One region of the Klebsiella sp. WOUb02 genome, then DNA from elsewhere that is predicted to be linked to it. Evidence: predicted binding sites of a transcription regulator. Region 1 holds the regulator's gene; each other region holds the start of a gene.

Region 1 (3,280 bases):
TTCGATGGAGGATTATATTAACTTCATCACCCCGCAGTTCTCGCGCACCCATATCAACTTCCAGCGGGTCCCCACCGTTGATACGTCGAACCCCTTCGCCGCCAAAGGCATTCCCTCGCTGGATGAAAGCTTTGTGGTGATCCACTTCCGCAATCTGCAGGATATCGACTTCCCGTGGCTGCTGGCGATGCTGCAAGGGTCGTTTATCTCGCATATCAACACGCTGGTGGTGCCGGGCGGCAAAATGGGGCTGGCGATGGAGCTGATCATGGCGCCGCTGGTTGAACGGCTGATGGCGGGGAAAAAGATCGGTTAAGCCGTTAGCAACCCCGGCGGCGACGCAAACCGGGGCGACGGGCTGGTCATTCGGCTTAGCCCGCAATAACCTCGTACGAATGCGTGATATTTACCGCTTTTTGCAGCATCAGCGCCACCGAGCAGTATTTTTCCGCCGACAGGTCCACCGCCCGCGAAACGGCCGCATCCTTCAGCTCGCGGCCGGTGACGATAAAATGCAGGTTGATGTGGGTAAACAGGCGCGGCGCCTCTTCCCGACGCTCAGAGGTCAGCTTCACCTCACAGTTGGTCACATCATGGCGTCCTTTCTGCAAAATTGAGACCACGTCGATGGCGCTGCAGCCGCCGGCGGCCATCAGCACCATTTCCATCGGGCTCGGCGCTTTATCCCCGGAGTTGCCGTCCATCAAAATCTGGTGGCCGGAAGCCGACTCACCAATGAAGGTTAACCCTTCGACCCATTTCACACGAGCTTGCATAAAACTTAACTCCAAGGTTGCAATTTTCCTGACAGATTACGCGCACATAACAAATCTGGCAACGGAAGGCGACCTGCATCATGCTGAAGCGAGACACCAGGAGACATGCGGCAAAAGCTATGCTAAAACAGTCAGGATGCTACAGTATTACATTGATGTACTGCATGTATGCAGAGGAATTCACATTACAGGCTGCAGAAAAATCACCAGCCAGCTTCCCAGGCATAGGGAAACAATACGATTGCATGCCCGGATGCCGTGTAGTGTCGGCACCCGGAGATAGCTTATAACAGAGGATAACCGCGCATGGTGCTTGGCAAACCGCAAACAGACCCTACCCTCGAATGGTTCTTGTCTCATTGCCACATTCATAAGTACCCATCTAAAAGCACGCTGATCCACCAGGGTGAAAAAGCAGAAACGTTGTACTACATCGTCAAAGGCTCTGTGGCTGTGCTCATCAAGGATGAAGAAGGTAAAGAGATGATTCTCTCTTACCTCAACCAGGGCGATTTCATCGGTGAATTAGGCTTGTTTGAAGAAGGCCAGGAGCGTAGCGCCTGGGTACGTGCGAAAACCGCATGTGAAGTGGCCGAAATCTCCTATAAAAAATTCCGTCAGCTGATCCAGGTTAACCCGGACATCCTGATGCGTCTCTCATCGCAGATGGCCCGCCGTCTGCAGGTTACCTCTGAGAAAGTCGGTAACCTTGCCTTCCTTGACGTCACCGGCCGTATCGCCCAGACGTTGCTGAACCTGGCAAAACAGCCTGACGCCATGACTCACCCGGACGGTATGCAAATCAAAATTACCCGTCAGGAAATCGGTCAGATCGTCGGCTGCTCGCGTGAAACCGTTGGCCGTATTCTGAAGATGCTGGAAGATCAAAATCTGATCTCCGCCCACGGTAAAACTATCGTCGTCTACGGCACGCGTTAAGCTGATAAAACGGCGTATTGCTCCCGCAATACGCCGTTTCTGTTTTCCCTCTATGTGGCGCAGGCTGATTTACCACCCGGAAGTCAACTACGCACTGCGGCAAACGCTGGTGCTGTGTCTGCCGGTCGCAATTGGCCTCCTTCTCGGTCATCTGCAGCAGGGCCTGCTGTTCTCGCTGGTTCCCGCATGCTGCAACGTCGCCGGTCTTGATACGCCGCATAAACGTTTCTTTAAACGCCTGATTATTGGCGGCTCGCTTTTTGCCGGCTGCAGCCTGATCGTTCAGCTCCTTCTCCAGCATGATATCCCGCTCCCTTTAATTCTCAGCGGCCTGACCCTGCTCCTTGGCGTCACGGCGGAAATCAGCTCGCTGCACGCGAGGCTGCTGCCCGCCTCGCTGATTGCCGCCATCTTTACCCTGAGCCTCGCCGGCAATATGCCGGTCTGGGAGCCGCTGCTGATCTACGCGCTCGGCACGCTGTGGTACGGGCTATTCAACTGGTTCTGGTTTTGGCTATGGCGCGAGCAGCCGCTGCGCGAATCGCTCAGCCTGCTCTACCGGGAGCTGGCCAACTACTGTGAAGCCAAATACAGCCTGCTGACCCAGCATATCGACCCGGCAACCTCGCTGCCTCCTCTGCTGACCCGCCAGCAAAAGGTCGTCGATCTGATCACCCTGTGCTACCAGCAGATGCATATGCTGGCGGCCAATCAGCGTAACGATCATAAGCGCCTGCTGCGGGCGTTTCAGATTGCCCTCGATCTCCAGGAGCACATTTCCGTCAGCCTGCATCAGCCGGAAGAGGTGCAGAAGCTGGTCGAACGCAGCCACGCTGAAGCGGTAATCCGCTGGAATGCGCAAACCGTCGCGGCGCGGCTGAGGGTACTGGCGGACGACATCCTGTACCACCGCTATCCGCAGCGCTTTAACATGGATAAGCAGATCGGCGCGCTGGAGAAGATTGCCTCGCAGCACCCCGACAACCCAGTCGGGCAGTTCTGCGCATGGCACTTCGGCCGCCTTGCCCGGGTGCTACGCACCCAGCGGCCGCTGTACGCGCGTAACCTAATGGCCGATAAGGAGCGGCGCCTGCCGCTGCTGCCTGCGCTAAAAAGCTATCTCTCTTATAAATCGCCGGCTTTGCGCAGCGCCGCCCGCATCTGCGTGATGCTCACCGCCGCAAGCCTGATGGGTAGCGCGCTAAATCTTCCCAAACCCTACTGGATCCTGATGACGGTGCTCTTCGTTACCCAGAACGGCTACGGCGCGACGCGGGTCCGCATCGTCCACCGGGCGGCAGGGACCCTTGCCGGCCTGGTGATTGCCGGACTGACGCTGCACTTCCACGTCCCGGAGGGCTATACGCTGACCGCGATGCTGATTATCACGCTATTGAGCTATCTGATTATTCGCAAGAGCTACGGCTGGGCGATGGTGGGCTTTACCGTCACGGCGGTGTATACCCTGCAGCTGCTAACGCTCAACGGCGAACAGTTTATCGTCGCCAGGCTTATCGATACGCTTATCGGGTGCCTGATCGCCTTCGGCGGGATGGTATGGCTGT
Region 2 (3,280 bases), 830 kb from region 1:
CTGCCGCAGGTGCTGCCCGCTATCGGCGTGGCGCTGGTGCTCTCGACCGTCACCATGATGTCGGTGCTGTCGGTGCCGCTGATGATAGGCGTCGGCACGCCGACGATGATCACCGTTGATATGGCGTTTCGCGTGAACTCCTACGGGGATTACGCCGTGGCTAACGCCCTGGGCGTGGTTTCGCTGCTTATCTGCGGCGCGCTGTCGTGGTTTTATCTGCGCCATAGCCTGCGGCAAAAAGGGGGAGAATGATGAAGGAGGTTACGATGACGCCACCCGCGACGCTGCTGGCGAAAGGGCGGAGAAAGCTGAGCGCCAGCCTGCCGCTGCAGACGCTGCTGCTGGTTCTGATGCTGCTGGCGATGTTTGGCCCGCTGCTGAATCTACTTATCTGGACGGTGGCCGAAAGCTGGTTCTTTCCCCACGCCCTGCCCAGCCAGTGGGGGCTGAAATACTGGTATCAGGTGTTCAGCCCCTATAGCGATGTCTCCGGCTCTTTGCTGACCAGCGTACTGATTGCCGTGCTGTCGGTGCTGGTGTGCCTGCTGATTTCGATCCCCGCCGGCTATGCGCTATCGAGGCGAGGAATGCCGCTGCGGGTGGGCTTTATGCTGCTGTTTCTTATTCCGCAGGCGTTCCCTAACCTGACGGTATATATGAATATTGCCCGGCTTTTCTATCAGTGGGGGCTCAACGGCACCGTGGCCGGCGTGGTGCTGGTGCATAGCGTGCACGGGCTGATGTATTCGGTATGGATCTGCGTGGCGGCATTCTCGGCGGTCGATCCGCTGCTGGCAAGAGCGTCGCGCAATCTGGGAGCCGGGGCGGTGTATACGTTTTGGCATATCGTTTTGCCCCAGGCATCGCCGGGGATAATCGCCGCCAGCATCTTTGTCTTTCTGGAGTCGCTGGATGAGTTTACCGGCACCTTTTTTGTCGGCGCGCCGGATATCACCACGCTGCCGCTGCTGCTTTACAACGCCAGCATGTCGGGGAACTATCAGGTCTCGTCTATTACCGCGCTGATTTTATTAGTGCCGTCGCTGCTGTTTATGCTGGTTATTCATAAATTTATGCGCCCGGAAATGCTGGCGAAAATGGGGAAATAGCGCGCAAACTTCCCGCCAATAAAAAACGCTTCCCGATGGGAAGCGTTTTTTACTATCAGGTTATCATCATCGGCCACTCTGGCGGCGTCTGGCTCATCACTCCAACCATGACGTCTTTAATATTGCCCCAGATTTTGGCGACATCCAGCAGCGTGATGCCGAGCAGGCCGGTAGCAAACCAGCAGGCGGCGACCAGCCCCAGGCCGCTGCAGATGACCGCTAAGCCGGCATAATCGCTTTTACGCAGTTGGATATTCATCGAGCTGGCTAAAAACATCAGCACCGCGCTCACCAGCGGCCAGCGTAGGAGTATGACACTGGTAGTAATGGAAGCCATTGACCTGATCCTCAAAGAAAGTCGGGGCCTTTGACAACCTGGCGAGACTGACGATGACGTGGCGCTCTGGCTATCGACGGGCAAACAAACGAACAATGAAACAATGTTTCCGTTTCATCAGGATGTGTGAACTATATCACGTTTGTTCTTTTATTCACCAGCCAAAAATTGCGTTTTTTATGTACTCATAAACCATTTTAATATTGTGGTTAATGGCGCGGCGAGCCATAGCCACGTCCGCCATGACGGCAAAGCTGGCGCTTTAATACGCTGGACTCTTTTTTTTGCCATACTTATAAACGCGGCGCCGCTCTCATTATGTCGAGAATGTTTCTCGATTGTTCTATAAATTAGTATTATTCATCATTATCAGGTGTATGGTTTTTACGCCAAATAGCCGATTGCTAAATGACTGAGTGTTGTATAAGAGTAGGCATCTGCCATTGTGGGCTTTTACCGTGACTAAGGCGTATCGCATGGATATAAAGCGGAAATGAGTCGTAGTGTGTCGCATAAGGCGTTGAGAATATTCGGTATTACCCTGTTCATCCTGCTGCCAGTGGTTGTGGCAGCGTGGCTTGCTCAACACCGGGCGAGGGTGGAAACTGACGACCAGCTCCGCTCGTTTTCTCAACTGGCGCTGCAGCAAACCGAAATGGTTATTCATGAGGTCGAACAGGCGCGGGGAAAGGCCCTGCAATACCAGGGGATAATATGTTCGCCGCAGCATCAGCGATATATGCTGGATATTGTTCGCAGCCTGCTTTACGTCGATGATTTAATCTATGCGAAAGGCGCTGACTTCTTCGCGAATTCAGATAATAAGTGCAACGCTCGGTCATGTGGATGGAGGGACGGTTAGCTGCCGATAAGCTATCCTGCTCTTCCGACCAAAGATGAGCGAGTCACTATGAAATATCAGCAGCTAACCGAAGGGTTACGATACCAGATAGCCCTGTTGTGTGAAGATAAAGTGAGTCAGGCAGAGATTGCCCGCCGCTTAGACGTCAGCAAATCAACGGTCTCGCGGGAACTGCGTCGTAATCGTTCTGTAGATGGCTACCAGCCAGCGGCAGCACAGAAGCTCAGTACCAGCCGCCGTAAAGGGGCCGGCAAACGCAGGATGCACGAGGATACGGTCTTCTTTGTTGAGGCTGCGCTAAACTGGCTGTGGAGTCCGGAACAGATCAGCGCCGTTGGCCGTATCATCGGCAGACCGGTTAGTCACGAGTGGATTTACCAGCATGTTCAGGCTGATAAAGCCATTGGCGGCGAACTATACAAGCTCCTCCGGCAGGGTAAACGCCGCTATCGCAAAGGCTATGGTAAAAAGCGAAGTCCGATACCTGACGCCGTATCCATCGAGCATAGACCGGCCGTTGTTGATGCTCGTACCCGACTGGGTGACTGGGAAGCGGATCTGGTTCTGGGTAAACAAGGCACCGGAGCCATCGTGACGCTGGTCGAGCGTAAAAGCCGTATTTATCTGACGAAAAAGGTGTTTTCGAAAGATTCAGCCGAAGTGGCCACAGCCATTATCTCGATGCTGAGCGGCTACAAAGATGTCTGCCATACCATCACGTTCGACAATGGCGGGGAGTTTACTCAGCACAAAGAGATCGCAGCGGCCCTGGAAACGGAAACCTACTTCGCTCACCCCTATGCTTCGTGGGAACGTGGGCTAAATGAGAATACCAATGGGCTGTTGAGGCAGTTTATCCCCAAAGGAACTGACCTGACAGCAGTGACGGATGATGAGCTCCGCAAGTACCAGGGAGCACTGAACAGCAGGCCACGAAAATGCCTCAAATTCCGGCAGCCTTCAGTGGTCTTT
Region 3 (3,280 bases), on a different replicon from region 1:
CTGGGCCGACCGCGACCGCTTCGTGCTCTCCAACGGCCACGGCTCGATGCTGATTTACAGCCTGCTGCACCTCACCGGTTATGACCTGCCGATTGAAGAACTGAAAAACTTCCGTCAGCTGCACTCCAGAACCCCGGGCCACCCGGAAGTCGGCTACACCCCCGGCGTGGAAACCACCACCGGCCCGCTGGGCCAGGGGATTGCCAACGCCGTCGGCATGGCGATTGCCGAGAAAACCCTGGCGGCGCAGTTCAACCGTCCGGGCCACGATATCGTTGACCACTTCACTTACGCCTTCATGGGCGACGGCTGCATGATGGAAGGCATTTCTCACGAAGTGTGCTCCCTGGCCGGTACCCTGAAGCTGGGCAAGCTGGTGGCGTTCTATGACGACAACGGCATCTCCATCGACGGTCACGTGGAAGGCTGGTTCACCGACGACACCGCCAAACGCTTTGAAGCCTACGGCTGGCACGTGGTGCGCGGCGTGGACGGCCATGACGCTGAGGCCATCAAACGCGCGGTGGAAGAAGCGCGCGCGGTGACCGACAAACCGTCCCTGCTGATGTGCAAAACCATCATCGGCTTCGGTTCGCCGAACAAAGCCGGCACCCACGACTCCCACGGCGCGCCGCTGGGCGACGCGGAAATCGCGCTGACCCGTGAAGCGCTGGGCTGGCATCATCCGGCCTTCGACATCCCGTCTGACATCTACGCGCAGTGGGATGCGAAAGAGGACGGTCAGGCGAAAGAAGCGGCGTGGAACGAGAAGTTTGCCGCCTACGCCGGCGCCTTCCCGCAGGAAGCCGCTGAATTCACCCGTCGTATGAAGGGCGAAATGCCGGCTGACTTCGACGCCAAAGCCAGTGAATTTATCGCTAAGCTGCAGGCGAACCCGGCGAAAATCGCCAGCCGTAAAGCGTCGCAGAACGCGATTGAAGCCTTTGGCCCGCTGCTGCCGGAATTCCTCGGCGGCTCCGCCGACCTCGCGCCTTCCAACCTCACCCTGTGGTCCGGTTCGAAAGCGATTAACGAAGACAGCGCCGGGAACTACATCCACTACGGCGTGCGTGAATTCGGCATGACCGCGATTGCCAACGGGATTGCCCTGCACGGCGGCTTCCTGCCGTACACCTCCACCTTCCTGATGTTCGTGGAATACGCGCGCAACGCGGTGCGTATGGCGGCGCTGATGAAACAGCGTCAGGTGATGGTCTACACCCACGACTCCATCGGTCTGGGGGAAGACGGCCCGACGCACCAGCCGGTCGAGCAGGTGGCTTCGCTGCGCGTGACGCCGAACATGAGCACATGGCGTCCGTGCGACCAGGTGGAATCGGCGATTGCGTGGAAATACGGCGTGGAGCGTCACGACGGCCCGACGGCGCTGATCCTGTCGCGTCAGAACCTGGCGCAGCAGGAGCGTACGGCAGAGCAGCTGGCAAACGTCGCCCGCGGCGGCTACGTGCTGAAGGATTGCGCCGGGCAGCCGGAGCTGATCTTCATCGCCACCGGTTCGGAAGTGGAGCTGGCGGTTGCCGCGTGGGATAAACTGACAGCCGAAGGCGTGAAGGCGCGGGTGGTCTCCATGCCGTCCACCGACGCGTTTGACAGGCAGGATGCGGCGTACCGTGAATCGGTGCTGCCGAAAGCGGTCTCTGCCCGCGTGGCGGTGGAAGCGGGTATCGCCGACTACTGGTTCAAATACGTGGGTCTGAACGGCGCGATAGTCGGGATGACCAGCTTCGGCGAGTCTGCGCCGGCGGAGCTGCTGTTCGAAGAGTTCGGCTTCACCGTGGAGAACGTTGTCGCGAAGGCGAAAGCGCTGCTGTAGTTCTGAGCAACGCGCACCGCGACGGTGGTATAAGAATGAGCCGGGCTAACGCCCGGCTTTTTTGTGGCCGTTATTCCCGATGCTCGTCACGAGGCTGCATATTATTCCAGTGAAAATGTGATATAGGTCAGATTACAGGCTTCTCGTGCTGGACAAGCATTCCTTTTATTCCGCGTTTGGCTTATTCTAGCTGAAGCGTTTCAGTTGTCTAAATGTTCGACAATTAATCAATCAGTCGCAGTTTGCGACGGGTAAGGTTTCCCTCCGGGCGTTGCTGGATTACTCTGTCAGCCACCTCACATCAGGGATAACCTTGCAGGAGACCTATGACCATACGCATTGCGATTAATGGCTTCGGTCGCATAGGACGCAACGTGGTTCGCGCTTTATATGAATCCGGGCGTCGTGCGGAAATTACCGTGGTGGCTATCAACGAGCTGGCGGATGCTACGGGCATCGCGCACTTGTTGAAATATGACACCAGCCATGGGCGCTTTGCCTGGGACGTTCGCCAGGAGCGGGAGCAGCTTTACGTTGGCGATGATGTCATTCGCCTGCTGCACGAAGCTTCAATAGAGGCGCTGCCCTGGCAAGAGCTGGCGGTTGATATCGTACTGGATTGCACCGGGGTTTACGGCAGCCGTGAACATGGCGCAGCCCATCTTCAGGCTGGCGCGAAGAAGGTTCTCTTCTCGCATCCCGGGGGCAACGATCTCGATGCCACCGTCGTGTTCGGCGTGAACCATGACGAGCTGCGTGCAGAGCACCGTATTGTCTCCAACGCCTCCTGCACCACCAACTGCATTATTCCGGTCATTAAGTTGTTAGATGATGCCTGGGGGATTGAGTCAGGGACGGTAACGACGATCCACTCCGCCATGCACGATCAGCAGGTTATAGACGCCTACCATCCGGATTTGCGCCGCACGCGCGCGGCCAGTCAGTCAATTATTCCGGTTGATACTAAACTTGCGGCGGGGATCGCGCGTATTTTCCCGCAGTTTAACGACCGTTTTGAAGCGATCGCGGTTCGCGTACCGACGATAAATGTGACGGCGATCGACCTGAGCGTAACGGTGAAAAAACCGGTAAAGACTAGTGAAGTCAACCAGTTGCTGCAAAAAGCAGCGCAGGGAACATTTCATGGTATAGTTGACTATACGGAATTACCGTTAGTCTCGACAGATTTTAACCACGATCCGCACAGCGCCATCGTTGATGGCACCCAGACGCGGGTGAGTGGAGCGCATTTGATCAAAACGTTGGTCTGGTGCGATAACGAATGGGGCTTTGCTAACCGGATGCTCGACACCACGTTAGCGATGGCCGCTCAAGGTTTCAGGTAAAGCGCGTGAGCGCTTGCAAAACTTTATGAATCAACGAGAGGATTCACCATGTCTGTAATTAAGATGACCGATCTGGATCTGGCTGGTAAACGCGTTTTTA

Evidence for each region. The regulator CRP, encoded in region 1, controls carbon source genes, mostly activating them, when cyclic AMP is high. The targets are predictions, from matches to a motif close to ATGTGANNNNNNTCACAT.
Region 2: the regulator CRP is predicted to act here: its motif matches at 1,571-1,588, upstream of ABOC21_RS23315 (YjcB family protein).
Region 3: the regulator CRP is predicted to act here: its motif matches at 1,950-1,967, upstream of epd (erythrose-4-phosphate dehydrogenase).

Annotation. Positions count from the first base shown of each region.
Region 1 covers NZ_CP170110.1:4,194,498-4,197,777, reverse strand. Annotated here, with positions in the region: gene ABOC21_RS27370 (phosphoribulokinase) at 1-316, shown strand, start outside; gene ABOC21_RS27365 (OsmC family protein) at 372-776, opposite strand; gene crp (cAMP-activated global transcriptional regulator CRP) at 1,083-1,715, shown strand; gene ABOC21_RS27355 (YccS/YhfK family putative transporter) at 1,768-3,280, shown strand, end outside.
Region 2 covers NZ_CP170110.1:3,368,817-3,372,096, reverse strand. Annotated here, with positions in the region: gene ABOC21_RS23325 (ABC transporter permease) at 1-252, shown strand, start outside; gene ABOC21_RS23320 (ABC transporter permease) at 267-1,109, shown strand; gene ABOC21_RS23315 (YjcB family protein) at 1,165-1,446, opposite strand; partial or broken gene ABOC21_RS23310 (CSS-motif domain-containing protein) at 1,940-2,299, shown strand; gene ABOC21_RS23305 (IS30 family transposase) at 2,357-3,280, shown strand, end outside.
Region 3 covers NZ_CP170106.1:291,021-294,300, forward strand. Annotated here, with positions in the region: gene tkt (transketolase) at 1-1,834, shown strand, start outside; gene epd (erythrose-4-phosphate dehydrogenase) at 2,161-3,180, shown strand; gene pgk (phosphoglycerate kinase) at 3,229-3,280, shown strand, end outside.